DNA from 4 places in the Streptomyces sp. NPDC089424 genome. Region 1 is predicted to be linked to each of the others. Evidence: riboswitches for the same ligand, from Rfam matches in the RefSeq annotation. Region 1 holds a riboswitch; each other region holds the start of a gene.

The links. Region 1 has a riboswitch for cobalamin ahead of metE (5-methyltetrahydropteroyltriglutamate--homocysteine S-methyltransferase). Riboswitches for the same ligand answer to the same signal wherever they lie in the genome.
Positions count from the first base shown of each region.
Region 2: another riboswitch for cobalamin. It lies ahead of ACIP2X_RS25405 (prenyltransferase/squalene oxidase repeat-containing protein); the one in region 1 lies ahead of metE (5-methyltetrahydropteroyltriglutamate--homocysteine S-methyltransferase).
Region 3: another riboswitch for cobalamin. It lies ahead of ACIP2X_RS16995 (energy-coupling factor ABC transporter permease); the one in region 1 lies ahead of metE (5-methyltetrahydropteroyltriglutamate--homocysteine S-methyltransferase).
Region 4: another riboswitch for cobalamin. It lies ahead of ACIP2X_RS19095 ((2Fe-2S) ferredoxin domain-containing protein); the one in region 1 lies ahead of metE (5-methyltetrahydropteroyltriglutamate--homocysteine S-methyltransferase).

Region 1 is NZ_JBIVHU010000002.1:1,186,473-1,193,476, reverse strand. It holds gene ACIP2X_RS12990 (FAD-binding dehydrogenase) at 200-1,990, shown strand; gene metE (5-methyltetrahydropteroyltriglutamate--homocysteine S-methyltransferase) at 2,048-4,366, opposite strand; cobalamin riboswitch at 4,538-4,760, opposite strand; gene ACIP2X_RS12980 (metal ABC transporter ATP-binding protein) at 4,900-5,535, shown strand; gene ACIP2X_RS12975 (metal ABC transporter permease) at 5,532-6,401, shown strand; gene ACIP2X_RS12970 (metal ABC transporter solute-binding protein, Zn/Mn family) at 6,359-7,004, shown strand, end outside.
Region 2 is NZ_JBIVHU010000006.1:112,691-119,694, reverse strand. It holds gene ACIP2X_RS25410 (SCO2322 family protein) at 1-496, opposite strand, end outside; gene ACIP2X_RS25405 (prenyltransferase/squalene oxidase repeat-containing protein) at 493-1,713, opposite strand; cobalamin riboswitch at 1,830-1,955, opposite strand; gene ACIP2X_RS25400 (GNAT family N-acetyltransferase) at 2,931-3,611, opposite strand; gene ACIP2X_RS25395 (MBL fold metallo-hydrolase) at 3,757-4,779, opposite strand; gene ACIP2X_RS25390 (aldehyde dehydrogenase) at 4,957-6,414, shown strand; gene ACIP2X_RS25385 (ferredoxin) at 6,420-6,653, shown strand; gene ACIP2X_RS25380 (TetR family transcriptional regulator) at 6,969-7,004, opposite strand, start outside.
Region 3 is NZ_JBIVHU010000003.1:437,744-444,747, reverse strand. It holds gene ACIP2X_RS17005 (hypothetical protein) at 394-645, opposite strand; gene ACIP2X_RS17000 (hypothetical protein) at 1,654-3,087, opposite strand; cobalamin riboswitch at 3,418-3,602, shown strand; gene ACIP2X_RS16995 (energy-coupling factor ABC transporter permease) at 3,636-4,346, shown strand; gene ACIP2X_RS16990 (energy-coupling factor ABC transporter substrate-binding protein) at 4,343-4,702, shown strand; gene cbiQ (cobalt ECF transporter T component CbiQ) at 4,708-5,457, shown strand; gene ACIP2X_RS16980 (ATP-binding cassette domain-containing protein) at 5,454-6,308, shown strand; gene ACIP2X_RS16975 (hypothetical protein) at 6,366-6,488, opposite strand; gene ACIP2X_RS16970 (Ku protein) at 6,587-7,004, opposite strand, start outside.
Region 4 is NZ_JBIVHU010000003.1:860,084-867,087, forward strand. It holds gene ACIP2X_RS19080 (hypothetical protein) at 97-657, shown strand; partial or broken gene ACIP2X_RS19085 (IS5 family transposase) at 712-1,642, shown strand; gene ACIP2X_RS19090 (IS701 family transposase) at 1,795-2,994, shown strand; cobalamin riboswitch at 3,406-3,529, shown strand; partial or broken gene ACIP2X_RS19095 ((2Fe-2S) ferredoxin domain-containing protein) at 3,589-3,998, shown strand; gene ACIP2X_RS19100 (FAD-dependent oxidoreductase) at 3,957-5,744, opposite strand; gene ACIP2X_RS19105 (UBP-type zinc finger domain-containing protein) at 5,744-6,007, opposite strand; gene trxA (thioredoxin) at 6,013-6,459, opposite strand; gene clpB (ATP-dependent chaperone ClpB) at 6,456-7,004, opposite strand, start outside.

The sequences.
Region 1 (7,004 bases):
CCCGCACGAGGCCCCGTCCCCCGTCGCCGCCGACCGCTCACCGGCTGGACAGGTCAACTCGCCTATGCACACAGGCAGTTGAGCGGCGCACGACTCTGGTGGTCCGCGTACTCCCTGATCTACCGTCGGTAACCCCTGCTCTCGCAGCAGCATCCCGCACCTCTCCGGCCCCCTCCTCACCCCCATTGGAAGGCAGCCCATGGAGCACTCGTCATCACCGGCCCCGATCACCCGCCGCCATGCCCTGACCGTGGCGGGCGGCGTGCTCGCCGGCGCCGCCCTGGCCCAGGCCGCGACCCCGGCGTACGCCGCCTCCGCCGCGTCGGACGCGGACGCCATCGTCGTCGGCCACGGTCTGGCCGGGCTGGTCGCCACGGCCGAACTGGCCGCGGCCGGACGCAAGGTGCTGCTGCTCGACCAGGAACCCGGGACCGGCCTCGGCGGACAGGCGTTCTGGTCGTTCGGCGGCCTGTTCCTCGTGGACTCCCACGAGCAGCGGCTGATGGGCATCAAGGACTCCCGCGAACTCGCCTGGCAGGACTGGCTGGGCACGGCCGGATTCGACCGCGGGACCGACGATCCGGAGGGCCAGGACCACTGGGCGTACCGGTGGGCCGAGGCATACGTCGACTTCGCCGCCGGGGAGAAGCGGTCCTGGCTGTCGGGGCTCGGAGTGCAGTGGTTCCCGATCGTCGGCTGGGCCGAGCGGGGCGGCGGCCTCGCCGACGGCCACGGCAACTCGGTGCCGCGCTTCCACGTCACCTGGGGCACCGGACCCGCCGTCGTCGAACCCTTCGAGAAGAAGGTGCGGGCCGCCGCGCAGAACGGCCGGGTCGCCTTCAGGTTCCGTCACCGGGTGGACGAGCTGGTGGTCACGAACGGCGCCGTCACCGGGGTACGCGGCGCGGTCCTGGAGCCGAGCGACGCCGCCCGCGGCAAGCCCAGCTCCCGCGTGGTGATCGGCGACTTCGAACTGCGCGCGCCGGTCGTGATCGTGACCTCCGGCGGCATCGGCGCCGACCACGACCTCGTTCGCCGGAACTGGCCCGCCCGCCTCGGCACCCCGCCCAAGTCCATGATCACCGGAGTGCCCGCGCACGTGGACGGGCGGATGCTCGCCATCACCGAGCGGGCCGGCGGACGGATCGTCAACCCCGACCGGATGTGGCACTACACCGAGGGCCTCAAGAACTACGACCCCATCTGGCCCGGCCACGGCATCCGCATCCTGCCCGGGCCGTCCTCCCTGTGGTTCGACGCCACCGGCAAGCGGTTCTCCAGCCCCGACATCCCTGGCTACGACACCCTGCACACCCTCAAGTCGATCACCGACAGCGGATACGACTACTCCTGGTTCGTCACCACACAGAAGATCATCGCGAAGGAGTTCGCCCTCTCCGGCTCCGAACAGAACCCGGACCTCACCGAGAAGAACGTCTGGCAGCTGCTGTCACGCATCTGGCAGACCCCGGAGCCCATCGAGCGGTTCAAGGAGCGGGGCGAGGACTTCGTCGTCGCCGAGACCCTGCCGCAGCTGGTGGCGGGAATGAACGGGCTGACGGGCGAGAACCTGATCCGGCTTGCCGACCTCCGGCGGCAGATCGAGGCCCGCGACCGCGAGATCGCCAACCCCTACACCAAGGACGTCCAGGTCATGGGCATCCGCAACGCGCTCGCCTATCCCGGGGACACGCTCAGCCGCACCGCGTCCGCGCACCGGATCCTGGACCCGGCCGCCGGGCCGCTGATCGCCGTGCGGCTCAACATCCTGACCCGCAAGACCCTGGGCGGCCTCCAGACCGACCTGTCCGGCCGCGTCCTGAACGCCTCCGGCACCCCGGTCCCCGGCCTGTACGCGGCCGGTGAGGTCGCCGGTTTCGGCGGCGGAGGAGTCCACGGTTACCGCTCGCTGGAGGGCACGTTCCTCGGCGGCTGCCTGTTCTCCGGCCGCACGGCGGGACGCGCGGCGGCCGAGGCGACCGCGACCTGAACCGCCTCCCGCAGGCCGGGGCGCCACCGACGCCCCGGCCTCTTCGGCACGGCGGGATCAGGAGGCCGACAGCTCCGCCCGGACCGTGCGGGCCGCGGCCACCAGGTTCTCCAGCGACGCGCGGGTCTCGGGCCAGCCCCGGGTCTTCAGACCGCAGTCGGGGTTGACCCACAGCCGTTCGGCCGGAATGGCCTTCAGGCCGGTGCGCAGCAGTTCCGCGGCCTCGCCGGCGCCCGGGACGCGCGGGGAGTGGATGTCGTAGACACCCGGCCCGGCCTCGCGCGGGTAGCCGTGCGCGGCCAGCTCCCGTGCGACCTGCATGTGCGAGCGGGCGGCCTCCAGGCTGATGACGTCCGCGTCGAGGTCGTCGATGGCCTGGACGATGTCCCCGAACTCGGCGTAGCACATGTGGGTGTGGATCTGGGTGTCCGGGCGTACGCCGGCGGTGGTGAGCCGGAATGCCTCCGTCGCCCAGGCCAGGTAGGCGGCGTGGTCCACGGAGCGCAGCGGGAGGGTCTCGCGCAGCGCCGGTTCGTCGACCTGGATGACCGAGGTACCGGCCGCCTCCAGGTCGTTCACCTCGTCGCGCAGCGCGAGGGCGACCTGGCGGGCGGTGTCGCCGAGGGGCTGGTCGTCGCGGACGAAGGACCAGGCGAGCATGGTCACCGGCCCGGTCAGCATGCCCTTGACCGGGCGGCCGGTGAGGGACTGGGCGTACGTCGTCCAGCGCACCGTCATCGGCCCGGGGCGGGAGATGTCCCCGGCCAGGATCGGCGGGCGGACGTAGCGGGTGCCGTAGGACTGGACCCAGCCGTGCTGGGTGGCGAGGTAGCCGGTGAGCCGCTCGGCGAAGTACTGGACCATGTCGTTGCGTTCGGGCTCGCCGTGCACGAGGACGTCGAGGCCGGTCTTCTCCTGGAAGGCGACGACCTCCTGGATCTCGGCCCGGATGCGCTCCTCGTACCCGGCGTCGTCGATCCGGCCGGCCCGCAGATCGGCGCGGGCGGCACGCAGTTCGCCGGTCTGCGGGAAGGAGCCGATGGTCGTGGTCGGCAGCAGGGGCAGGCCGAGGTGGGCGCGCTGGGCGGCGGCCCGCTCGGGGTACGGCTGGGAGCGGCGGGCGTCGGCCTCGGTGACGGCGGCGGCGCGGGCGCGGACCGCCGGGTCCCGGGTGATCGGCGAGCTCGCGCGGGAGGCCAGGACGGCGCGGTTGGCGGCCAGTTCGGCGGTGATCGCGGCGGTGCCCTGGGCGAGGCCCTTGGCGAGGGTGACGATCTCGGCGGTCTTCTGCTGCGCGAACGCGAGCCAGCGCAGGATCTGCGGCTCGACGTCCCGCTCCAGGCCCGTGTCGAGCGGCACGTGCAGCAGCGAGCAGGAGGCGGCCACGTCGACCCGGTCGGCGAGGCCCAGCAGGGTGCCGAGGGTGGCGAGGGACTTCTCCAGGTCGGCGGCCCAGATGTTGCGCCCGTCGACCACACCGGCGACCAGGCGCTTGCCGGGCAGTCCGCCGACGGCCGCCAGGGCGTCGAGGTTGGCCGCGCCGGCCCCGGTGAAGTCCAGCGCGAGTCCCTCGACGGGGGACCTGGCCAGGACCGGCAGGGCGTCGCCGAGCCGGTCGAAGTACGAGGCCACGAGGAGTTGCGGCCGGTCGGTGAGGGCGCCGAGTTCGCGGTAGGTCCGTTCGGCGGCGTTCAGGTCGGCCGGGGTGCGGTCCTGGACGAGGGCGGGCTCGTCGAGCTGCACCCACTCGGCGCCCGCCGCGCGCAGGTCGGCGAGGACCTCGGCGTACACCGGCAGCAGCCGGTCCAGCAGCGTGAGCGGTTCGAAGTCCGCGGGGGCGCCCGGCGCGGGCTTGGCGAGCAGCAGGTACGTCACGGGTCCGACGAGGACCGGACGGGCCGTCAGCCCCAGCGCGCGGGCTTCCTCGAACTCCGCGACCTGCTTCGAGGCGTCGGCTGCGAAGACGGTGTCCGGGCCCAGTTCGGGCACCAGGTAGTGGTAGTTGGTGTCGAACCACTTGGTCATCTCCAGCGGCGCGACGTCCTGCGTGCCCCGCGCCATGGCGAAGTACCCGTCGAGCGCGTCGGCCGCGACGGCCTCCCGGTGCCGGTCGGGGATCGCGCCGACCATGACGGTCGTGTCGAGCACGTGGTCGTAGTACGAGAAGTCGCCGCTCGGCACGTCGTGGACGCCGGCCCCGGCGAGGCGGCGCCAGGTGGCGGCGCGCAGTTCGGCGGCGGTCGACCGGAGGGCGTCGGCGGTGACGCGGCCCTTCCAGTAGCCCTCGATCGCCTTCTTCAGCTCCCGGTTGCGGCCCTGGCGGGGGTAGCCGTACACGGTGGCCCGTGCTGCCGCGGCTGCGGGCTTGGTGGTCACGGAGATCTCCTTCGCGAGATGAATCCCTGAGATCCCGGGGACGGGACGAGAGCGCGAAGGGTGACGGAACCGGACGGACCCGACCTCGCGCGGCTTGCGAGCACCGCGCGGTCGTCCGCCTGGTAGTACGCCGACCCGCCCTCGAGGTCACCGGAATGTCCGCGCACGAGGGGTCGCGCACGGGCAGTTGGCAGGTCTTCGGACTCGCGGGCCCGCCTCGTGTCGTACGAGGCACCTACTGGCCGTCGCTTCCCGGACCCGTCTCCTTGGGTCCAGTGCGTATGACGGCGGTCGTTCCCACTCACCGCTGCGGGGCAGTCCCGGATTCCCACCGGGTTCCCTCTTACGACGTCCCGCCTGGCGGACGGGGCGAACCAGCTGCGCCGACCACCCTACGCCGTGACAGGCGGGCGAGGCGGGCAGGTCCGGCATGCGGAAGGTGAAGTCGGACACGCGGGCGCGCCGGCCGTCGCCGGCACCCGGGAACCAGCCGCCGTTCCCTTCCGACTGCTGTGGAGGAGCGAGGAGGTGGCATGGAAGGACTGGACGTCGTGATGCGCGACGTCGCCTGCCGGCACGGCCGGGTGGAGGCCGTCCGGGGCGTCGACCTCGACGTCGCGGCCGGCCGGCGGGTGGCCTTGACGGGTACCAACGGCTCGGGCAAGACCACGTTGCTGCGCGCCGTGCTCGGTCTGCACCGCCGGGCGGGCGGCCGGATCCTGGTGGGCGGACGGGACACCCGCAGCGCGGCCGAGTGGGCGTGGCGGCGCCGGGCCTGCGCCTGGATCCCGCAGAAACCGGCCGTCGGCCGGTTCCCGCTGCTGGCCGGGGAGTTGCTGGACAGCGGCGGCGCGCGGGACGAGGCCGTCGAGGCGGCGGCGAAGCTGGGCGTCGGGCAGCTCGTCGGACGGCCGCTGCACACCCTGTCCGGCGGCCAGTTGCAGCGGATGTACCTGGCGCGTGCGGTCGGCTGTGTCGCGGCGGGCGCCGGGGTGCTGCTGGCCGACGAACCCACCGCCGCGCTGGACTTCGCGGGGCAGGAGGAGGCAGCCGACGTCCTGCTGTCCCTGCCCGTGACCGTCGTGGTCGTCACTCACGACCGGGCCCTGGCCGACCGCTGCGACCAGGTGCTGGAGATGGCCGCCGGCCGGCTGCGGGAGGTGCGGTGAACGCCCAGGCCGCCGCCGACGTCGGCCAGTTGCTGCAACTCGTCCCGGTCCAGCGCGCGGGGGTCGCCCTGCTGCTGGCCGCCGTGGGCCTGCCCGTGATCGGCGTCGTGATCGTCGGTCTGGACATCATGCCGGTGCGGTTCGCGATGATGCACGTGGCACTGCTCGGCATCGCGGTGGGCCTGCTGACCGGCCTCGACCCGATGCTGTGCGCGCTGCTCGCCTGCGCCCTCGCCGGCGCCGGGGTCGCCCCGCTGGCCCGCACCCCGGACGGGCTGTCGGGGGCGATGGGCCTGCTCATGAGCCTGGCCATCGCGGCGGCGCTGCTCGTGCTCGCGGTGTCCGGGGTCAACGCGGCCGGCGCGTTCGCCCTGTTGTGGGGTTCGATCCTGTCCGTGGGCACCGCCGACCTGTGGGTGCTGGGCGCCCTGGCGGTCGCCGTCCCGGCCCTGTTCTGGTGGCGGCGCCGCGACCTCGCCCTGCTGCTGTACGACCGCGAACTCGCCCTGTCCTCCGGCGTACGGGTCGAACGGCTCACCCTGGTGCTGCTCGTCCTGGTCGCGGTGGCCGTCGCGGGAGCCATCAAGCTCACCGGCGCGCTGCTCGTCGACGCCCTCACGCTGCTGCCGGCGCTCGCGGCCCGCCGCCTCGGCACGTCCCTGAAGTCCATCACCGCCTGGGCGGTCGGCATCGGAGTCGCCGTGAACCTGACCGGGTTCCTTCTCGCGCTCCGCTTCGACTGGCCCCCCGGGCCCGTCCTCGTCCTCACCGCCGGCGTGGTCGTCCTCGCCGTCCATCTCCTACCCGAACGGAGAATCAGCTCATGGCGCGCACCCGCGTCCGCAAGAATTCCCTCCTCGCACTGACCCTCACCGCGGGGCTCGCCCTGACCACGACCGGGTGCGGGGGCGAGAACGAGCCGTCGTCGTCCTCGTCCTCCGGTGCCAAGGACTCCTCACCGGTCGTCGTCGCCACCACCACCTGGGAGGGCGCCCTCGCCAAGGCCGCCGGCGCCGCGGACGTCGAGGTCATCGTCCCGCAGTCGGTGCAGCACGCCCCGGACTACGACCCCAAGCCCTCCGACCTCGCGGCGGTGGCGGGCGCCGACTACGTGCTCTACGCGCCCTTCGAACCGTACGCCGCGAAAATCAAGGAAGCGGCCGGCTCCGACGCCGAGCTGGTCGAGGTCGCCCTCGACAACGACGCGGACAAGGCGAAGGCCGAAGTCGCCCGGCTGGCGCAGCTGTTCGGCACCGAGGACGCCGCCGCGCGGTGGACCGCCTCCTTCGACTCCGAGTACGCGGCGCTGCACAAGGGTCTGAAGGCCAAGTGGCCGCGAGGGAAGCAGCCCACCGTCGTCGCCCAGGTGTTCACGACCTGGGCGGCGAAGCTGGCGGGTGCCGAACTCGTCGGCACCTTCGGGCCCGAGGCCGTGACGGCGAAGCAGCTGTCCGAGCTGTCGCGGACGA
Region 2 (7,004 bases), on a different contig from region 1:
CCACCTGCTCCCCGCAGCCCTTCGCCGGGTAGCCGCCGATCGCGCACAACAGGGCGTTGGCGTCGTACCGGAGCGGCTTGGCGACCGCCGCCAGGGCCTCCGCCGCCGTCGCGTCCGGGGCGAGCCGGGCGCAGGCCGTGCGGGGCGCGGGCGGCGTCTCGCCGGACGGGGCGTCCGACGCCGTGCCGAAGTCGATGACCAGGGCCACCCGCTTGTGGCCGTCCCGCGCCGGGGTGCCCGCGCAGATCGTGGTGAAGCCGGCCTCGCCGCGCGGCCGGGACGCGTCCGCGGAGTCCTCGCTGACCGCGAAACGGAAACCCTGCACGGAGCCGTCCGCGGGGCGGGCGAGGGAGGGACCCTGGGTGGCGTACGTCCACGCCTTGCCGTCGCGCTCCCAGAACGACCAGTAGCGGTAGCCGGTGGCCTGGGCCGGGCCCGTGCCGGCGGCCAGGGCGATCAGGAGCGCGGCGAGGAGGGCCGCCGCCCGGCGTATCACGGCTGCTGCTTCCGGTTCCGGCCGCTGAGCAGGAAGCCGATGCCGACACCGGCGACGAGGCAGACGCCGACGTACCACCAGACACCGAAGCCGTCGTCCGACTCGGACGTGGCCTCGCTGTCCGCGGTGGCGGGCCGCTGCGCGCTCTGCGGCGCGGGGCCCGACGCGTTCAGCAGCCGCACGAGGTCCGTGCCGCCGAAGTCGCGCGGGTCGCCACCGGCCGCGTGCGCGGCGAGGATCAGCTGGGCGTAGGCGGCCGGGCCGCTCTGCTTGGCCCAGGCGACGGCGTTCCGCTCCAGCCACTTGAGGGGCCCGGCCGCTCGGGCCGCGCCGCCCTGGGCGGCGAGGGCCACGACGGCGTCGGCCGTGTTGCCGTAGTCGGGCTGGTCCTCGGAACCGGGGAGGGCCGACATGAGGTGGCCGTCCGCGGCGAGCGCGTCGGCGAGGTAGGAGGCGCCGTTCGCGGCGGCCCGCTCGGGGGTGAGGTCGTCGCCGTCGGCGCAGGAGGGCGCGGCGGCGGTGCCGGCGGCCTCGGCGGCCAGGCCCTTGCCGAGCGAGCCCAGCACGCCGGCCGCGGTGGCGTCCGGATTGGCGGCGAGGGCGCCCTTCTTGTCGGGCTGGTAGGCGAACGCCCCGGCGCCCTTGGCGTCGTCGCACGGTATGGCGAACGCGAGCAGGGCGTCCTGGGCGGACCGGCCGCCCTTGACGACGTCCTGCGGCCGCTCGCCCGCGGCGGCGAGGGCTCCGATGACGAGGGAGGTCGAGTTGGCGTCGCTGGGGCCGCCGGCGGTGTAGCCCCAGCCGCCGTCCTTGCCCTGCGCGGACTTCAGCCAGGTGACGGCCTTGCCGGTGACGGCGTCGTGCCCGCCGAGCGCGGCGAGTGCCTGCACGGCGGCGGCCGTCATGTTGGTGTCGACCGGCGTCTTGGCGTCGCAGGGCTTGGCGGTGTCGGCGCGGTACGGCGCGAACGCGCCGTCGGCGCACTGCTGTCCGGCCAGCCACTCCACGCCCGCGGCGGCGGGCCGCACGCCGACGGCGTCGTGGGCGAGCAGGGCGAGGGACTGGCGCCACACGCCGTCGTAGGTGGGGTCACCCGTGCCGTACAGCCCCGAGGGCAGCGACGGGGAGGGGCTCGCGGCCTGGGCGGCCGGGACCCCGGCGGCGCCGATCACTGCGGTGACGGCCAGGGCCGCTGCGCTGCGGCGGACGACGTTCATGATCGGCGGGTGCCTCTCCCTGCGGGGAGCCGCGCAGCACGGGCAACCCCCGGGCGGCTCGGCTCCGTATACCTCGACGGTGCCGTACACCGGCCGGTTGCCGGTGCACTTGAGCCGGTCACGCTGCCGTGCGGGGCGGTCCGGCTCACAGCCTCGGCTGCTCACGGTTGCGGGTCAGCGCCGGATTTGCACCGGCTTTCCCCCGTACGGGTGTGATGACGACCGGGCCACTCTACCCGCCCGTAGCCCCAGCCCCATGGGGCGCCGGTCACACCCCGACCGGACCGGGCACAGACCCCCGCGGGGCACCTCGGGTGGGCTAGGTGCAAGTCCTGCGGGGGCGGCGGCCGCATCCTGGATGGGCTACGCGCAGGCCCTTGTGGGATTGCCGGTCACATCTCGGGTGGGCTACGAGGCTCCCGTGGGGCTGACGGTCGCGCCCCGGGCGGGCTACGCGCAGGCCCTTGTGGGGCTGACGGTCGCATCCTGGGGCGGCTGCGCGCAGGCTCCCGTGGGGCTGAGGGTCGCATTCTGGGCGGGCTACAGATAGGCCCTGTTGGGCGCCGCCACCCCGTGCGGGCCACGTGCAAGCCCCCGTGGGACCGTCGGTCACACCCCGGGCGCGCTATGCGCAGGCTCCCGGGGGCCGTTGGTCGCATCCTGGGCGGGCTGCGGCGTAAGCCGCCGTGAGGCATCCGGTCGCATCCTGGGTGGGCGCGCAGGCCTTGTGGGGTTGCTGGTCGCATCCTGGGCGGGCTACGGATAAGCCCCGTTGGGCCGCAAGCCACCCCGTGCGGGCCGCGTGCAAGCCCCCTTGGGGCCGCCAACCACACCCCGGGCGCGCTACGCGCAGGCTCCCGGGGGGCCGTTGGTCGCATCCTGGGCGGACATGCGCCCCGTTGGGCCGCCCGCTACCCCGTGCGGGCTTCGTGCAAGCCCCCGTCGGGCCGCCCGTCACCGGACGCGCAAGCGCCCGTGGGGTTGCCGGTCACATCCCGGGCGGGCTGCGGCGCAAGCGCCCGTGGGGTTGCGGTTCACATCCCGGGCGGGCTGCGGCGCAAGGGCCCGTGGGGTTGCCGGTCACACCCCGGGCGGGCTGCGGCGCAAGCCGCCGTGAGGCATCCGGTCGCATCCTGGGTGGGATGCGCAGGCCCTTGTGGGGGGCGGCGGTTGCATTGTGGGCAAGGTTCCGTGGGGTCGCTCGTCGCCCCGGAGGGCTACGCGCCGGTTCGGATCAGGTTTGCTGCGCGGCAGCGGGTGACGGGGGCGGACTCGTGGCGGAACCAGGTCGCGTCGATCTCGCGGCCGTCGCGCAGGGTGTGCCGGGGCGGCCCCTCTGCCGGCACGAAGCCCGCGCGCGTGAGGGCGCCCCGGCAGGCCGAGTTGGTGACCTCGGTCCCGGCGTGGACCGAGTCCAGGCCGAAGTGGGTGTGGCCGAGCTGGGCGCCCGCGGCGAACAGCTCCGCGCCGAGGCCCCGGCCGCGGGCGTGCGGTGCGAGCCAGCCGCCGATCTGCCCGGCGGTGCGGTCGAGTTGGAGGGCCCCGGCGTAGCGGCCGTCCTCCCGGCCCACGGCCACCAGGACCTCACCGCCCTCGGGGTCGAGTTCGAACGCCGAGAGCCACCGCGGGGGGATGCCACGGTGACTGTCGCCGGGGCGCATCCGCAGCAGGGACTCCCGGATGCGGGTGTCGGCGACGACCTCCTCGCCCCGCATCCCGAGCCACCGCTGCGCCGCGCCGTCCGATCCGGCGGCGACCGCCGCCAGCAGGTCCAGCTGGGTCTCCGGGGTGTACAGCAGCAGACCTCCGGTGTGCACCGTGTGCCGGCCGAGCGCGCACGGCCCCGGCACCGGGAGCGGCGGCAGTGACCTGCGACGCCTCAGTCGCGCCCACAGCATACGAACTCCCGTGGGGAGGAAGGGATGACAGACCCGTGACGGACAGGCCCTGAAAGCGCGGCGGTGGCCGCCGTCGTCCAGGGGACGGGGCCGAATCTACCGCCAGGCCCGACGCGGGCGTCGCGACCCGCTGCCGCGCGGACGCTCACACCGCCACGTACGTCACCGGATCGCTGCCCGCGACGGCCTCCGCCCGCCCCAGTTTCACCAGCCGGCGCAGATGGGCCTCCGCCTCGGAGACGGCGATGGTGCGGGAACCGTAGGGGATCTCGGCCCAGGGCCGGTTCCAGTCCATGCGCTCGGCGAGCCGCCAGGGGGTCAGGGGCTCGGCCAGGAGCACCAGCAGGCCGGTCAGCCGCGCCTCGTGGTGGGCGAGCAACTGGGCCACCCGGGCGGGGGCGTCGGTGAAGGCGTACTGGTGCGCCGGGAGGACCTCGGCGGGGTCGAGGCGCGCGACGCGCTCCAGGGAGGCCAGGTAGTCGCCGAGCGGGTCGGTCACGGTCGTGTCGTCCGGGTCCTCGTACAGGCCGATGTGCGGGGTGATCTCGGGCAGCACGTGGTCGCCGGAGAACAGGCGTCCGTGGCCCGGCAGTCGGGCGGGGTGCTCCTCCTCCAGGTGCAGGCAGACGTGGCCCGGCGTGTGGCCCGGTGTCCAGATCGCGCGCAGCCGGCGCCCGGGCAGGGCGAGCAGCTCACCGGGGACGATCTCGCGGTCGGGGAGGGCGGGGGAGAGGCCGGGCAGCCGACCGCGGGCGGTGCGCAGCGGGGCGATGTGGGCCTCGGGGGCGCCGGCCGCGGTGAGCTTGTCCGCCATGTACGCGAACCAGTGCTCGGGGCGGGCCTCGTGCGTGCGCCGGACCACGGCCGCGTCCGCCGCGTGCATCGCGATCCACGCCCCCGAGGCCTCCCGCACGCGGCCCGACAGGCCGTGGTGGTCGGGGTGGTGGTGGGTGACGACCACGCCGTGCACCTCGGCGGCCGAGGTGCCGCACGCCGCGAGCCCCGCGGCCAGGGTGTCCCAGGACGCCGGGTCGTCCCAGCCGGTGTCGATCAGCACCGGGCCGGCGTCGGTGTCGACGACGTGGACGAGGGTGTGGCCCAGGGGGTTGTCCGGAATGGGGACCTTCAGGGACCGTACGCCGCCGCCGTGGTCGTGCACCTGCGTCATGGGCTCCCCCGATCGCCGCCGTGCGGTCACTATAACTAGAACACGTTTCCATGGGAGCCCGAGTCACCGGTTCCGGGCCGTGGACTCCTCGGGGACGAGCTGGTATCAGTCTTCGTAGTCCGCGCATCTGATGGAGTGTCAGGGGAGCGGCGTCGGGGACCAGGGAGGGCAGTCGCCATGACCGAGCTCGTGGAACACGGACAGCTGTTCATCGGCGGGGAGTTGACCGAACCCCTCGGCAAGGACGTCATCGAGGTGATCTCCCCGCACACCGAGGAGGTCCTCGGGCGCGTGCCGCACGCCTCGGCGCAGGACGTGGACCGGGCGCTCGCGGCCGCCCGCCGGGCCTTCGACGAGGGCCCCTGGCCGCGGATGTCCCTCGACGAGCGGATCGAGGTCGTGGGGCGGATCAAGGACGGCATCGCCGCCCGGCACGAGGAGATCGCCCGCGTGATCTCGTCCGAGAACGGCTCGCCGTACTCCTGGAGCGTCCTCGCGCAGGCGCTCGGCGCGATGATGGTCTGGGACACGGCGATCCGGGTCGCCCGCGACTTCCGCCACGAGGAGAGCCGCGACGGCGTGCTCGGACGGCTGCTCGTCCGGCGCGAACCGGTCGGGGTCGTCGCGGCGGTGGTGCCGTGGAACGTCCCGCAGTTCGTGGCCGCCGCCAAGCTGGCCCCCGCGCTGCTGACGGGCTGCACGGTCGTCCTCAAGCCGTCGCCGGAGTCGCCCCTCGACGCGTATCTGCTCGGCGAGATCGCGCGGGACGCCGGGCTCCCCGAGGGCGTGCTGTCGATCCTGCCCGCCGACCGGGAGGTCAGCGAGTACCTCGTCGGGCACCCCGCCGTAGACAAGGTGTCGTTCACGGGATCGGTGGCGGCGGGGCGGCGCGTGATGGAGGTCGCCGCCCGCAACCTGACCCGCGTCACCCTGGAGCTGGGCGGCAAGTCGGCGGCGGTCGTGCTGCCGGACGCGGACCTGGAGAGCACCGTGGCCGGGATCGTCCCGGCGGCCTGGATGAACAACGGGCAGGCCTGTGTGGCGCAGACCCGGATCCTGCTGCCGCGCTCGCGCTACCCGGAGTTCGCGGAGGCCTTCGCGGCGGCGGCGGGCGCGCTCGTCGTCGGGGACCCGCTGGATCCGGCCACCCAGGTGGGGCCGCTGGTCGCCCACCGGCAGCAGCGGCGCAGCCTCGACTACATCCGCATCGGCCAGGAGGAGGGCGCCAAGATCCTCACGGGCGGCGGCCGCCCGGCCGGCCTGGAGCGCGGCTGGTACGTCGAGCCGACGCTCTTCGGCGACGTCGACAACTCCATGCGGATCGCCCGCGAGGAGATCTTCGGCCCGGTGATCTGCCTCCTGCCGTACGGCGACGAGGCCGAGGCCGTGCAGATCGCGAACGACTCGGACTACGGACTGAGCGGCAGCGTGTGGACCGCCGACGTCGGCCACGGCATCGAGATCGCCCGCCGGGTCCGTACCGGCACGTACTCGGTGAACACCTTCAGCCTCGACATGCTCGGCCCCTTCGGCGGCTACAAGAACTCCGGCCTGGGCCGGGAGTTCGGCCCGGAGGGCTACGGCGAGTACCTGGAACACAAGATGATCCATCTGCCGGCCGGATGGGAGGGCTGAGCACCATGGGGGACCGCTGGCAGCTCCAGGTCGACCGCTCGCTGTGCATCGGCTCCGCGCAGTGCGTCCACCACGCCCCGGACGCCTTCCGCCTCGACGCGGGCCGCCAGTCCCGCCCGGTGGACCCGGAGACGGACGCCGGCGAGGGCATCCTGGCGGCCGCCGAGGGCTGTCCCGTGGAGGCGATCACCCTGACGCTGCTGGGGAGCGGGGAGGCGGTGTTCCCGCCGGAGGAGTAGCGGAGCCCGGCCTCAGGGGATCCGGGGGATTCGCCAAAAAAATTCCCTTTCGGGGGTTCTATTCCGGGAAAGGCGTCTTACCCTGATATCAGGCCTACGAGGCGAGTGAGGGAGTTCGACCGGAGTAGCCGACTCGGGCGTGAGGCTCAGGTTTCCGCCGGTGCCGACGTCGACGGTCGGGCTGAGAGGCCGTAAGGTCGCGTGGCAGAAGGACGGCCATGTGAACCGGAAGGCGACCCCCAGCCACCTGATCCGGGCAATACCGGCGAAGGGAACCCGTCTCGTAGGTCCTTCGCGCGCCCTGGGGGCAGGGCGCTACGCGTCCTTGGGGGTCGTCAGGTCGATCAGACG
Region 3 (7,004 bases), on a different contig from region 1:
ACCGGTTGATGGGAGAAGCGCTGTGACTGACGTCACGAAATAATGGGCTTCCGTGCCTTTTGCTCCCCACTGGCCCGCGGCACGCGCTCGTCGAGCCTCGGCCGGCGGACGGGGCGGTGGAACGCCGCGCGTATCGCGTCCCCGCGTCCCGCGTCCCGCGTCCCGCGTCCCGCGAAATACTCGCCCGACCGACAGCCATCGCCAGGTCGCCGGGCGTCGGTCGCCGGTCGCCGGTCGCCGACCGCCGGGCGTCGGGCGTCACAAAGGCCCCGGACCGGTGAGGTCCGGGGCCTTCGCACCCACTTCGAGACGAAACGCAAGCGGCCACTCATGGGCGGGCGCCGGGTTCGCGGCCCGGACGCCGGGGCCCAAGCGGTGAGCTAGGTGACTCGGTTAACGGTCGTCGTCACAATCGGAACCGATGTCGGTGAACTGGGCGCCTGGGCTGCCCTCACCGTTGATCAGGTTCCCGCCCAGGCCGTTGAGAATGCCGACCTGGCCCAGGATGTCGATGTTCAGGTCATGGGATCTGCATCCGCCGCCGTGCGGGCCTTTCGCTTCCACGGCAGTGGCGGGACCGACACCCATGAAACCGACACTGCTTATGATGACGGTCGCGACAGCGGCCTTGTGAAACCTGCGCATATCTCCTCCTTGGGCCGGACAGGGAGCGCCACTCGAAGATCCATTCAGCGCTCATCTCGGAGGCTAGATCGACTTCTCGCGCGGCGCTCATCGGGAAGGCCATCCAGGGGTTCTGAGGCTCCGTCGGCCACGGATGGGCGCGGGCTGTCCGGCCGGTACCCCCGATGCAGCAGCCGCCTCGGCATCGCCGCTGGCAGGAGCGGTCCGCCTCCCCGCGCTCGGCCCAGCGTCCGGCCCGGACGCGCCACCCCTGCGTGGGGGCTGATCGACCGTCACCCGTGTGCGCGGCCGTCCCGTCCACCGGCGACCTGCTCGACCGTGGGTCTGGCCCCCGCGCGGCCCGCCGTCCGGAACTGGCGGGCCCGCACCTGTGAAGGTGCCGCGCGGGGTACCCGGAACCTACGCCTCCACTTGTCGAAACGGAAGACCCTTCGCTCCCTCGTGCTCGATGATCTTGGATCCCTGCGACGAACGGGCCTCTCAGTACACTCCGTCACCACTGTTGGACGTGGGGTGAGGAGTGAGGCGTGGGTCCGCTCCCGCAGCCTCGCCCAGCTCCTCGGGGACCGTGGCCGCCCGACTCCCGCGGAGGCCGGTTGGATCGGCGGTCGGATCGCCGGCGCGCTCGCGAAGTCGCACGGCGAAGGCGTGGTGCGCGGCGATGTGACCCCGAAAAACATCCTGCGACGGGCGGCATCCGCGGCAAGCCCCGCCGTCTCGCCCCCGAGGTGGCCCGCGGCCGGGCGGGGGACGAGAAGTCCGACGTCTTCTCCCTGGGCGCGAGCCTCTTCATGGCGATCGAAGGGCGCTCTCCCTACGGGGAGTTCGAGAACCTCATGGGCTACCTGGCCAAGGCGCAGGCGCTGTGCGGCACCGCCGAGTCGCTGTCGGGCGCGGCCGTGTCGGACCATCGCGAAGAGCCTGCCGACGTCGTCGCGAGGGTGAGGGTCAGCCGCGGCGGCGTGGGGGCGGACCCTCCCCGGGTCCGTCCTCCACGCCGTCGGCCGGTCAGCGGTTGGTCAGCGGCCTGAACGCGTTGCGCACGTCGGAACTGGAGTCGTTGACATACCGGTTCCGCGGTGGGTTGTCTTCGTCGCCCCAGGTCACGTACGACAGGACCGCGGGGCAGCTGGATCCGCTGATCTGGATCGTGCGCCGGGAGACGAGCTTGCCGGTGCGCACCTCGTAGACCCGTACCGGGATCGCGATCCGGTGGAAGGTCACGTACGTGATGGTGCCGGACCGCTGGCTCTGGTAAGGGCACGTCTGGACGGACGTCCCGAAGTCCTCCTCGCCCACGCAGACGACCGCCGCCGCGCGAGCGGCGTCGGTGGCCTTCCAGTTGCCGGGGAGCTGGTTGGTGTACTCGGTGTTGCCGAAGTACATCGCCCGGTTGGTGCCCTTGCCCATGGGCTTGGCGGCGCTGTACTTGGCCGGCCGGGAGCAGTACTCGGGTTGTTCGTCCTGCGTGCCGGTCAGCAGGGAGCGGACGTTGTCCAGCTCGATGGCCTGCGTGGCCTTGGTGACGCCGGTGCGGGCCCGGCTCTCCAGACCGTCGTCGGGATACTCGTCGAGCAGCTGCCGGTAGTGCGCCCTGGCGGCCTGCCAGTCGTCGCCCTGCATAAGGGTGTCACCGCAGGCGACGAGCGCGGCGGGCGCCACGCGGTCCGCGGTGGACGCGGACCGGTCGAGCTGGTCGCGGGTCGCCTCGCGGTCGCGGAGCCAGTCGGTGACGCCGACGGTCCCGCAGGGGTTGTCCGTGGGCAGTCCGTCGAGGAAGCCGTCGAGGACCGTGCCGACGGTCCGCTCGTTGCCGGGTTCGCGGAGCACCGAGGTGAGGATGCCGAAGCCCCGTTCCAGTGCCTCGGTGTCGTTGCCCAGGCCTCTGTCCAGCAGTACTTCGGCCGTTCCCAGGTTCCGGCAGTCCTCGACCACCTCGTCACCGCGGGCGCTGACCGGGGCGCCGGCCACGCGGTGCCCGGCCCACACCTCGTCCTGGGCGCGGAACACCGCGGCGCAGTCGCCCTTGTCGCGGGCCTCGGTGACGTCCTGTCCGATGCGCAGGGCGTCGTAGCGCAGGAGTCCCACCGCCAGCAGCACCGGCACGGTGACGCAGAGCGCGATCAGGCGCTGCCTACGGGACGCGACGCGCGGGACGCCGCGGCTCGCGAGGAACCATCCGTGGGCGCCGAGCGCGACCCACCACACCAGCGCGGCGATCTCGTAGCCCCACGCGGCGGTTGCGGCGAGCAGCGAGACGAGGACGACCGTGCCCAGCAGGGACAGTACGGCGAGTGCGCGGCGTCCGAGCAGCCAGTAGCCGACGCCGAGCAGGGAGGCGTTGCCGAGGGCGGCGGCCAGCGGGTCCTGGTGGTGGACGCGAGGCGGCTCGGGCGGCCGTGGCGGTGGTGCGAAGGGTGTGGTGTAGGTCGGTTCGTCCATCGTGCTCTCCCCCTGGTGCGAGTGGTTCCCCGTGCAGCCGTCGGTGCCGGAGTCACCGGGACCCCGCTTCCGGTGCCGGCGCCACCGGGCCCCCGGTTCGGCGTGCCCCCCGGCCGGCGAACTGCCTCTCAACTCACTTATTTCCCAATGCCGTTGCTGTCCAGCCGTCCGGCGCGCCCTTTATCGGGGCCGCCTCCGGGGAGCGGCCCCGAACCGGCCCCGAACCCGGCGCCGACCAGCGGCGCCGGCCCCGCGCGCCGCCTCGGCGCGCCGCGTGACCAGCGCCTTCGCGCCCCCGATGCGCCGCTTGTCACCACCCCCGCGGGCGCACTACTGTCACCACGCCTTGGTGAACGGGAAATCCGGTGCGATACCGGTGCGGCCCTCGCCACTGTGATCGGGAAGTCCGGCTCCGGCCCTCAGGGGCAGCCACTGGGTCCAAGTGACCCGGGAAGGCGGAGCGCGGGCGGTGTCACCCGTCAGCCAGGAGACCGGCCGAGGCACGTTGTACACCATCCACGAGGTGCTGGAGAGGGTCTGCTGAAGCCATGCACATAGCCGAGGGTTTTCTGCCTCCGGCGCACGCGATCGCCTGGGGTGCCGCGTCCGCGCCGTTCGTCGTCCACGGAGTCCGTTCCCTCACCCGTGAGGTCAGGGAACATCCCGAGAGCACCCTGCTGCTCGGCGCCTCGGGCGCCTTCACGTTCGTCCTGTCGGCCCTGAAACTGCCGTCCGTGACCGGAAGCTGCTCGCATCCCACCGGCACGGGACTGGGCGCCATCCTGTTCCGGCCGCCGGTCATGGCGGTGCTGGGCACCATCACCCTGTTGTTCCAGGCGCTGTTGCTGGCGCACGGCGGACTGACGACGCTCGGCGCCAACGTCTTCTCGATGGCGATCGTCGGCCCCTGGGCCGGGTACGGCGTCTACCGGTTGCTGCGGCGCTACGACGTGCCGCTGATGGTCGCCGTGTTCTTCGGCGCGTTCGTCGCCGACCTGTCCACGTACTGCGTCACCAGCGTCCAGCTGGCACTCGCCTTTCCCGACCCGAGCAGCGGATTCCTGGGCGCGCTCGGCAAGTTCGGCTCCATCTTCGCGGTCACGCAGATCCCGCTCGCGGTGAGCGAGGGGCTGCTGACGGTGCTGGTGATGCGGCTGCTCGTGCAGTCCAGCAAGGGGGAACTGACCCGGCTGGGCGTGCTGCTCACCCCCAAGGGGACCCGCGGCGCGAACGCCGACGCCGAGGCGGTGGCCCGGTGAAGCGCCATACGAGGACCAACCTCCTGCTGCTGCTCGCGGTCGTCGCCCTCGCGGTGCTTCCGCTGGTACTCGGCCTCGGCGACCACAAGGAGGAGCCGTTCACCGGCGCCGACGCCGAGGCGGAGACGGCGATCACCGAGCTGGACCCGGACTACGAGCCCTGGTTCGCCCCGCTGTACGAGCCGCCGTCCGGTGAGATCGAGTCGGGGCTGTTCGCCCTCCAGGCGGCGGTCGGCGCGGGCGCGCTCGCGTACTACTTCGGGGTCCGGCGGGGCCGTCGCCAGGGTGAGGCCCGGGCCAGGGAGCTGCAGGGCGCGGCGCGGGTGTCCGGGGCCGACGGGGCCGAAGGGGCCTGAGCCTCGTGCTGCCGATCGACGCGGCGGCGCACAGCAGTCGCTGGCGCCGCCGCCACCCCGTGGACAAGGCCGTGCTCGGGCTGGGCCTCACGGTGCTGGCGATCTCCCTGCCACCCTGGCCGGGAGCGGCACTGGTGCTGGTGACGGCGCTGGCCGTGCTGCTCGGGCCGGCGGGCGTGCCATGGCGGCGGCTGTGGCTCGCGTACCGCGTGCCGCTGGGCTTCTGCGTCACCGGCGCGCTGCCGTTGCTGGTGCGGGTCGGAGGGCCGGGCGGGTTCGTCGGTCTCGCCGACGGCGGCGCCGTCCGTGCCGGGGAGTTGCTGCTGCGGACCTCGGCGGCCTCACTCGGCGTGCTGCTGTTCGCGTTCACCACCCCGATGTCCGACCTGTTGCCCCGCCTGGTGCGGGCCGGCGTGCCCGCGCCCGTGGTGGACGTGGCGCTGGTGACGTACCGCATGAGCTTTCTGCTCCTCGACTCGGTGCGCCGGATCCGCGAGGCGCAGGCGGCGCGGCTCGGGCACACCACGCGCGCCGCCCAGTGGCGGTCGCTGGCCGGGCTGGGCGCCACGGCCTTCGTGCGCGCGTTCGACCGGGCGAGTCGCCTGCAGGCCGGGCTCGCCGGGCGCGGCTACGACGGCACCCTGCGCGTCCTGGTGCCCGAGGCCCGCGTCTCCGTGCCGTTCACCGTGGTGAGCATCGCGCTGCTCGGGGCGCTCGCCGCCCTCACCTTCGTACTCGAAAGGCCGCTGTCATGAGCGAGGCCGCACCCCTGGTCGCCCTGCGCGACGTGTCGTTCGCCTACGAGGACGGCCCGGCCGTGCTCACCGGCCTCGACTTCGAGGTGCGCGAGGGGCGCGCGCTGGCGCTGCTCGGCCGCAACGGCAGCGGCAAGACCACGCTGATGCGGCTGCTCAGCGGGGGACTCCGGCCGCGGGCCGGGGAGTTGACGGTGGACGGCGGCACGGTGTCGTACGACCGCAAGGGGCTGACCCGGTTGCGGACCACCGTCCAGCTGGTGGTGCAGGATCCGGACGACCAGCTCTTCGCCGCCTCGGTGGCGCAGGACGTCTCCTTCGGGCCGCTCAACCTGGGGCTCGCGGACTCCGAGGTGCGGGCGCGGGTGGCCCAGGCGCTGGCCGCGCTGGACATCGCCGCGCTGGCGGACCGGCCCACGCATCTGCTGTCGTACGGGCAGCGCAAGCGGACCGCGATCGCCGGGGCCGTCGCCATGCGGCCGCGGGTGCTGATCCTCGACGAGCCGACGGCCGGGCTCGATCCCGACGGCCAGGAACGGCTGCTCGCCACCCTGGACGGGTTGCGTGCGAGCGGTACGACGGTGGTGATGGCCACCCACGACGTCGACCTTGCGCTGCGCTGGGCCGACGACGCCGCCCTGCTCACCCCGTCCGGCGTCCGCACCGGCCCGGCACCCGAGAACCTGGCGCGCACCCACCTCCTTCGGGAGGCGGGCCTGCGCCTGCCGTGGGGTGTCGCGGCGGCGGAACTGCTGCGCGGCCAGGGGCTGCTGGCCGGTGCGGCGCCGGGCCCGCGCACGGCGGAGGAACTGGCGACGCTGGTGGCGACACAGCCGGGGCAGGCCGGGTAGGCACTGGGAGGGCAGAGCCCGGAAGGGGGGACGAAGTCGGCTCGCGGCCGGGGGCCGTCACTCAGCCGGGGCGTCGGTGTCCTTCTCGCGCCGCGCGAGCAGCGTCGTACCGGCGACCACGGCGCCGATCGCGCCGACCTTGGCCGCCTGATGGACGGCGTGGTCGCCGCCCGTGCCCATCCCGGCCCACCAGGCGTCTGCGGGGACGTCCTGGTCCCGCCTCCCGCCGGCGACCGGACTCCGTGACAGGGCTGTCGACTTCGAAGAGAGGACCCCGCTCACGCCGAACGCTTGCGCGCCGTCGTCTTCGCCGTCGTCTTCTTGGCCGTCGACTTCTTCGCCGCCGTCTTCGCGGTGCTCTTCGCCGTGCTCTTCGCCGTGCTCTTCGAGGCCGCCGCCTTCTTCGTCCCCTGGGCCGACTTGGACGCCGTCTTCTTGGCGGCCGCCTTCTTCGCCGTGGACTTCTTCCCGGTCGGCTCCTTGGGCGCGGTACGGCTGGACTTGCGCTGCGGCAGGGCGTGGACGTCGGCGTCCTCGGCCGGCGCCTCGCCGCGCGACTCCCGCGCCGCGCGGACGCTGCTCTCCAGCGCCGCCATCAGGTCGAGCACCTTGCCGCCCGCCGCGGGTTCCGGGGCCTCGGGGGGCGCCTCGCCGGCCGCCTTCGCGGCGATGACCTCTTCGACCGCCTCGCGGTAC
Region 4 (7,004 bases), on a different contig from region 1:
TTCGCCTCAGAACCGGGATGGATAGCGCTGCGGTCGGCAATCCTTGCTTCACAGCCATTCCGTCGGGATGGCAGGTGACTGGAGGGCGGGCCGGCCATGGCAGAACCTGACAACGTCGCACGCTTGATCGCAGCTGGGTCCGCCCTGTTCACCGCCCTCAACATGTCGGTGTCGTATGCGGCATGGCGCCAGAAGCGGCCCGCCGTCGTGATGAGGAGGGCCCGCATCAACAGGCGGTATGTGGATCACTCCAGCGGCCCGGTACTACAACTGTCTTTCACCGCGTTGGTGCGTAACCGGAGCGAGGTCCCTGTGACGGTTACGGAGGCGTACTTGTACCTCACCGAGCGCCGACGGGAGAGGGTGGAAGGCCAGCGCACACATGACTCACTGTCCGACATTTGGCAGCTCCACCGACTGAACGAGAGCGGCCCCCTGGTGCTGGAAGCATTCGGCACTAGAAGCGTGGCCTGGACTCTCGATACCTGCCTGCGCCCCTTCCAGGAGTTGCCCTTTCACAAGGGCATGATCCGCCTCGAGTTGTTCAACGGTCGACTCGCTTGGAGTCGACGGTTCAAGGTCTCATTCGAGGGCCCCTGCCACTGCTCGAACTGCATCGGGATGGGGGAGCAGCTCAGCTTCGACGAACTCTCCTAGGCGCTGTTTCTCGGATCTCCTTCCGTGAGTGCTGTGTTGGGGCAGGGTGGCTGCATGGGACGTGGTGATCTGACGAATGCGGAGTGGGAGCGACTGGAGTCGTTCTTACCTCGCGGTGGTGCGCGTGGGGGCCGGTGGAGCGATCATCGACGGGTGATCAACGGAGTGCTCTACCGGGTTCGCACGGGGGTGCAGTGGCGGGATCTTCCGGAGCGGTTCGGGCCGTGGGAGACGGTCTATAAGCGCCATCGTCGCTGGTCGGCGGACGGGACCTGGCAGATGCTGCTGTCGCAGGTGCAGGCCGCCGAGGACGCCGCCGGCCGGATCGACTGGGACGTGTCGGTGGACTCCACGGCGGTGCGTGTCCACCAGCACGCCGCCGGCGCACGGAAGTCACCGCCCGCCGTCGCTTCTCAAAGAGGGGTCCGTCCGCGGACGAACCAGGTCGATCCGGTGCTTCGGAAACTGGCCGTCCGATTGGAGGAGGTGCTCAGATCGGCGAGTGTCTGGGACGCTCCCGCGGCGGCTTCACCACCAAGATCCACCTCGCAGCCGACGGACGACGTCGGCCCCTCGCCCTCCTCCTGACCCCCGGACACTACGGCGACGGCCCCAACTCCGCCCCGTCCTGGAGCAGCTGTCCGTGCCCCGTATTGGAGTCGGCCGGCCCCGCAGCCGACCCGACCATGTCCTGGCCGACAAGGCCTACACGTCCCGCGAAAACCGCCGCTACCTGCGACGGCGCGGAATACCGCACACCATCCCCGAACGGCTCGACCAGCGCAGGCACCGGCAGAACCGCGGTTCCCGGGGTGACCGGCCCACCGGGTTCGACCGCGAGCGCTACACGAAGCGCAACACCGTCGAGCGTGCCATCAACCGCCTGAAAGGCTTCCGCGCCGTCGCCACACGCTACGAGAAACGGGCCTACACCTACCTCGGCACCGTAACCCTCGCCGCACTCATCATCTGGCTCCGCACATGATCCGAGAAACAGCGCCTAGTACTCCAGTTGCAGTTCGCTATTCCTGCTGGTCAGTGGCGTGTTCGTGGGTGTACTGGGCTGATGTTCCGTCAGGCGGCGGGAGTTCGTGACTTCGGGTGCGGTGGGCCGTTGTGCTTGTCGTGCAAGATGATGTGCGGCCCGATGTCTGGTCGGCGGAGCTGGAAGAACTGCTGGTGCGGATCGGTCACCGCTTCGGGCGGGTGGATCTTCGGCGGCGGATGCGGGCCTATGTGCACGGCCTGCTCGGACCAGTGGGCCGGAAGAACAGCTGGCAGCTGGCCGAGCATGCCGGTCACCACACTCCCGCAGGGTTGCAGCACTTGCTGAGCCGAGCCTGCTGGGATCCCGACGAAATCCGTGATGCCCTGCAGGAATACGTCGCTGAGAAGCTCGGGGACACGGCCGGGGTGCTGATCATCGACGACACCGGGTTCATCAAGAAGGGCACCGTCTCAGCCGGGGTGCAACGGCAGTACTCCGGCACCGCCGGCCGCACCGAGAACTGCCAGATCGGCGTGTTCGCCGCCTATGCCTCCTCCAAGGGCCGCGCGCTGGTGGACCGAGAGCTGTACTTGCCGAAGTCCTGGACCTCTGATCCGGCCCGCTGCACAGAGGCGAAGATTCCCGACGAGCGCACGTTCGCCACCCAAGGCGATCTCGCGAAGGCCATCATCATGCGGGCCCTGGCCTCGCCGCTGCCGATCGCCTGGGTGACCGCAGACTCGGCCTACGGCCAGGAGTGGCGGCTGCGCCGCCTGCTGGAGGAGGCCGGCGTCGGCTATGTCCTGGCCGTGCCGAAGTCCCAGCACGTGCACGCCATCGGCCGCATCGACTTCGCCATCTCCCAGGCACCCGAGGACGCCTGGGAACGCCACTCCTGTGGGGCGGGCGCGAAAGGGCCGCGCGTCTACGACTGGGCGGCGGCGAGGCTGCCCGCGATCGATGACTTCGACGGCGATGCGCCCACCCACGACCGGTGGGTGCTGGCCCGCCGCAGCCTGGCCCGCCCGGACGAGATCGCCTACTACCTCGCCTATGCACCAGCCGGCACCGGCATCACCGAACTGGTACGGATCGCCGGGACGCGCTGGGCGATCGAGGAGGCTTTCCAGGCCGCGAAGAACGAGTGCGGCCTGGATCAGTACGAAGTTCGCCGGTATCCGGGCTGGTATCGGCACATCACTCTGGCCATGCTCGCCCACGCCTTCCTCGCTGCCATGGCCGCCGCCGCGGGGACGGAAAGGGGGGCCGCAGAATCGGTTCCGGCGATCTCGTCCCGCTCACGGTGGCGGAAATCCGGCGACTCCTGGCAGTTGGCCGCCCCACGCTGACGCATGTCCGGCGCACACGCCACGCACTGAATTGGTCCCGCTGGCGCCGCCGTCACCAGGCGATCGCCATGCGCTGTCACTACCGCCGCCGCACCCGAAGTCACGAACTCCCGCCGCCTGACGGAACATCAGCCCAGTACACTCACGAACACGCCGCTGACCAGCAGGAATAGCGAACTGCAACTGGAGTACTAGGGGCCGCTGGGGAGCGCGGCGACAGCCTGCTGCCGCCCCGACGACGTAGCCGCCCCGATGTCCTGCTCATAATTGTCGTGTCACTCCTCACGGCAGGCGCGTACGAAAGGACTCCCGCGGGCACGCCGCTCACGGGAGCCCTTCCGCGCGGTGGGCAGGTGACGGTGTCGCCGCAGTGACGGGATGATGGCCGGCGACATACGGCGACGGCGGTCCGAGGAAGCCGGTGTGAATCCGGCGCGGTCCCGCCACTGTGACCGGTGAGCGAGTTCCCGCAGGCCGCCGCCCCAGGACCGGGTGGCAAGGCGGGGCGAGCGGCGACCCGGGAGCCAGGAGACTCACGCGGTCGTCTCCTCGAGCAACGCCGGGGCGGATCTCCCCGGGCGGGGGAGTGGTGTGATGCCCGGGAGGCCGACGGAAGAGGCTTCAGGCGAGACTGTGGAGGCGAACGGTCCGGTGCCGTGCCTAGTAGTCGTATGCCGCGATTGCTGCTGTGGCAGCCCCAAGGGGACCGGAATCGATCACGCCGCACAGACCGAGACTGCGGGCGGATGTGCCGGTGCGCATCTCCGACTGCCGTGACGTGTGGCAGGCCAACGTATTCGCTGTACAGCCGTCCGCAGTGCCGCCGGTGCCCGGCCGGTCTGGCTGGGGCTCGTCAACGACACGGACGCGACGGAGGACTCGTCGCCTGGGTACGCGCCGGCGGCCCGGGAGTCACTCCGTTGCCGGACATCCTCGACCTGTATGCCTTCACCTCCTGGGCGTCATGCGAGCCAAGCGGACTCCTTCGGACGGGTGTGCGGTGAGCTGTCGGTGCCGCCCGGCGCGGCCGTGCGGCCCAGGTAGCGGTGCACGAAGTGGATGCTCATCGCGCCTTCGCCGACCGCGGAGGCCACCCGTTTCACCGAGCCGCTACGGACGTCCCCTACCGCGAAGACCCCGGGCAGGCTGGTCTCCAGGGTCATGCACGAGCGCCCTCTGCCGTGCCACACCTCGGGGTGGGCGCAGGCCTCCTGAGCCTGCGGCCCGGTGAGGACGAAGCCGCGGGAGTCGAGGGCGATGATGCCGGCGAGCCACTCGGTGTGAGGTTCAGCGCCGGTGAAGATGAACAGGCTCCGTACCGCGAGCCGGCGGTGCCCGCCCGTGCGGTTGTCGACCACGTCGAGTTCCTCCAGCACGTCGTGGCCGATGGCCTCGGTGACCTCGGTGTGCAGCATGACCTCCACCCGCGGATGGCGTTCGACCTGGTCGACCAGGTAGCGGGACATGTTGGCATCAAGGCTGGCTCCTCGGACCAGCAGGTGCACCTTCGGCGCGTACTCGGCGAGGAACAGCACCGCCTGGCCCGCCGAGTTGCCTCCGCCGACGACGGCCACCGGGTCGGTGCGGCACTGCTGGGCCTCGTAGACGGTCGCCGAGTAGTGCACGCCCGTTCCCTCCAGGCGTTCGATGCCGGGCACCTGGAGCCGGCGGTAGCGGGCACCCATGGCCAGGACGACGGCGCGGGCGGCGATCTCACTGCCGTCGGCGAACGCCACTACGTAGTGGTCCTCGTCCTTGGGATGGAGACCGGTCGCCTCCAGCGGAAGGCTGATCCTGGCGCCGAACTTGTCGGCCTGGAGCACGGCGCGTTCGGTGAGTTCGGCGCCGGAGATGCCGGATGGGAAGCCCAGCAGATTCTCGATGCGGGACGACGTGCCGGCCTGGCCGCCGGTGGCCATCGTCTCCACCACCGTGGTTCTTAGGCCCTCGGAGGCGGCATAGACCGCGGCGGCGAGGCCGGCTGGTCCGGAGCCTACGATGAGGACGTCGCCGTGACGGTTTCCGGCGGGTAGTGACGGCAGGCCGATGAGCCGGGCCAGTTCCGCGTTGCTGGGGTTGCGCAACAGGGTGGTGTCCCGCCAGATGACGAGTGGGATCTCCGCCGGGCCGACGCCGAAGCGGCGCAGCAGCTCCTCGGCCTCCTCGTCGGTCTCCAGGTCGATCCAGCGGTGCGGCAGCCGGTTGCGGACGGCGAATTCGCGCAGCCGTCTGGTGTCGGGCGAGTAACGCGAGCCGATGATGCGGAAGCCGGCGCCCTGTCCGACAAGCAGCGCGCGACGGCACAGACAGGCGCGCAGCACGATGTCCCCGACGGTGGCGTCCTGGGTCACCAGGTGGCGCAACCGGTCCACGGAGACGACGAGGACCTCGCCCGGCTCCCTGGCGACAGCGGTGTAGAAAGCCACTTGTCCGTGCAGCAGGCCGAGTTCGCCGATGAAGCGACCGGGGCCGTGCACGCGCAGCACGTGCTCCTCCGGAGTGCCGTAGTCCTCGACGACGGCGACGGTACCGCTGAGGACGACGAAGAACGTCTCGCAGCGCTCCCCCTCCCGGATCAACACGTCGTTCGGAGCCATGGTCCGGCGTTGCCCGTGCTCCGCCAGACGTGCTGTCTGGTCCTCCGTGAGGCGCGGATACGCGCCGTAGATGTCCGGGGTCTCCCAGAAGGCGGCCTCGTCCGCTTTCTCCGGCACCGGTTCTTCGCCCGGCAGCGACTGGTCGCCGGACATCAGACGAACGCCTCGTGAACGTAGCACCAGCGCCATTCCTCGCCGGGCTGGAACGACTGCACGATCGGATGGGCGTCGGCAGCTGCGTGCTTGCGCGCGTGCTTGTTCGGCGAGGAGTCGCAGCAGCCGACGTGCCCGCAGGTCAGGCAGAGCCTCAGGTGGACCCACGGGGCGCCGAGCATCAGACACTCCTGACACCCTTCTGGGGTCAGCGGCTGGACCGGCCGGACGAGCGCGAGGTGGGGGTCTGCGTGCAGGGTCATCCGGATCACCCTTTCCGGGCGCTGATCGACTGTTCCACCCATTGGCGCAGAGCGGGGGCGGGCGCCGCCCCCGCCTGCCGGGCGACCATCTCGCCCCGGTCGAGGATCACCAGTGTCGGTACGGCCTGGACCTCGAAACGCTGCGACAGTCGCGGGTTCTTGTCGACGTCGACCTTGACGAGTTTGATTCGGCCGGCGAGATCGGTGGCGACCTTCTCCAGTGCGGGGCTGACCATGCGGCAGGGGCCGCACCAGGTGGCCCACAGATCGACCACGACGGGGACGTCGGCCCGCTCGGCGACCTCGGTGAAGTCGTCGTCGCCCGCGTCCACCATCCACGGTAGGGGCCGCTTGCAGTGGCCGCACTTGGGGCGGCCCTCCGCGGCCACGGGCACCCGGTTGGTGCGCCCGCAGTGGGGGCAACTGACGGTCGTCGCCTGCATCGTGCTCATGCCGCCCGCGCTCCCTTCACGTCCTCGGGCTGGTCGTAGGTGACCACCAGCTCTCCATGCTCGGCGTCGACGCGGACCGTCGCACCGTCCTGGACGTCACCGCGCAGCAGGGCGCGCCCGACCATCGTCTCGACCTCGTGGGAGATGTAACGCCGCAGCGGCCGGGCCCCGTACACCGGGTCGTAGCCCTGGTGGGCAATCAACTCCCGGGCCACTTCGGTTAGTTCGACGGTGATGCGGCGTTCGGCGAGGCGGCGGCGCAGTTCGTCGAACTGCAGCTCCACGATCCGCTCGATCTGCCGCTCACCGAGCGGCTTGAACAGAACGATGTCGTCGACGCGGTTGAGGAACTCCGGGCGGAAGTGCCCGCGCAGCTCGCCCATCACCAGGGCGCGGGCGTCGGGCTTGATCTCGCCCTCGGCGGTGGCGCCGTCGAGGAGGTGCTCGGAGCCGATGTTGGAGGTCATGATGATCACGGTGTTGCGGAAGTCGACGGTGCGGCCCTGGGAGTCGGTGATGCGGCCGTCGTCGAGGACCTGCAGCAG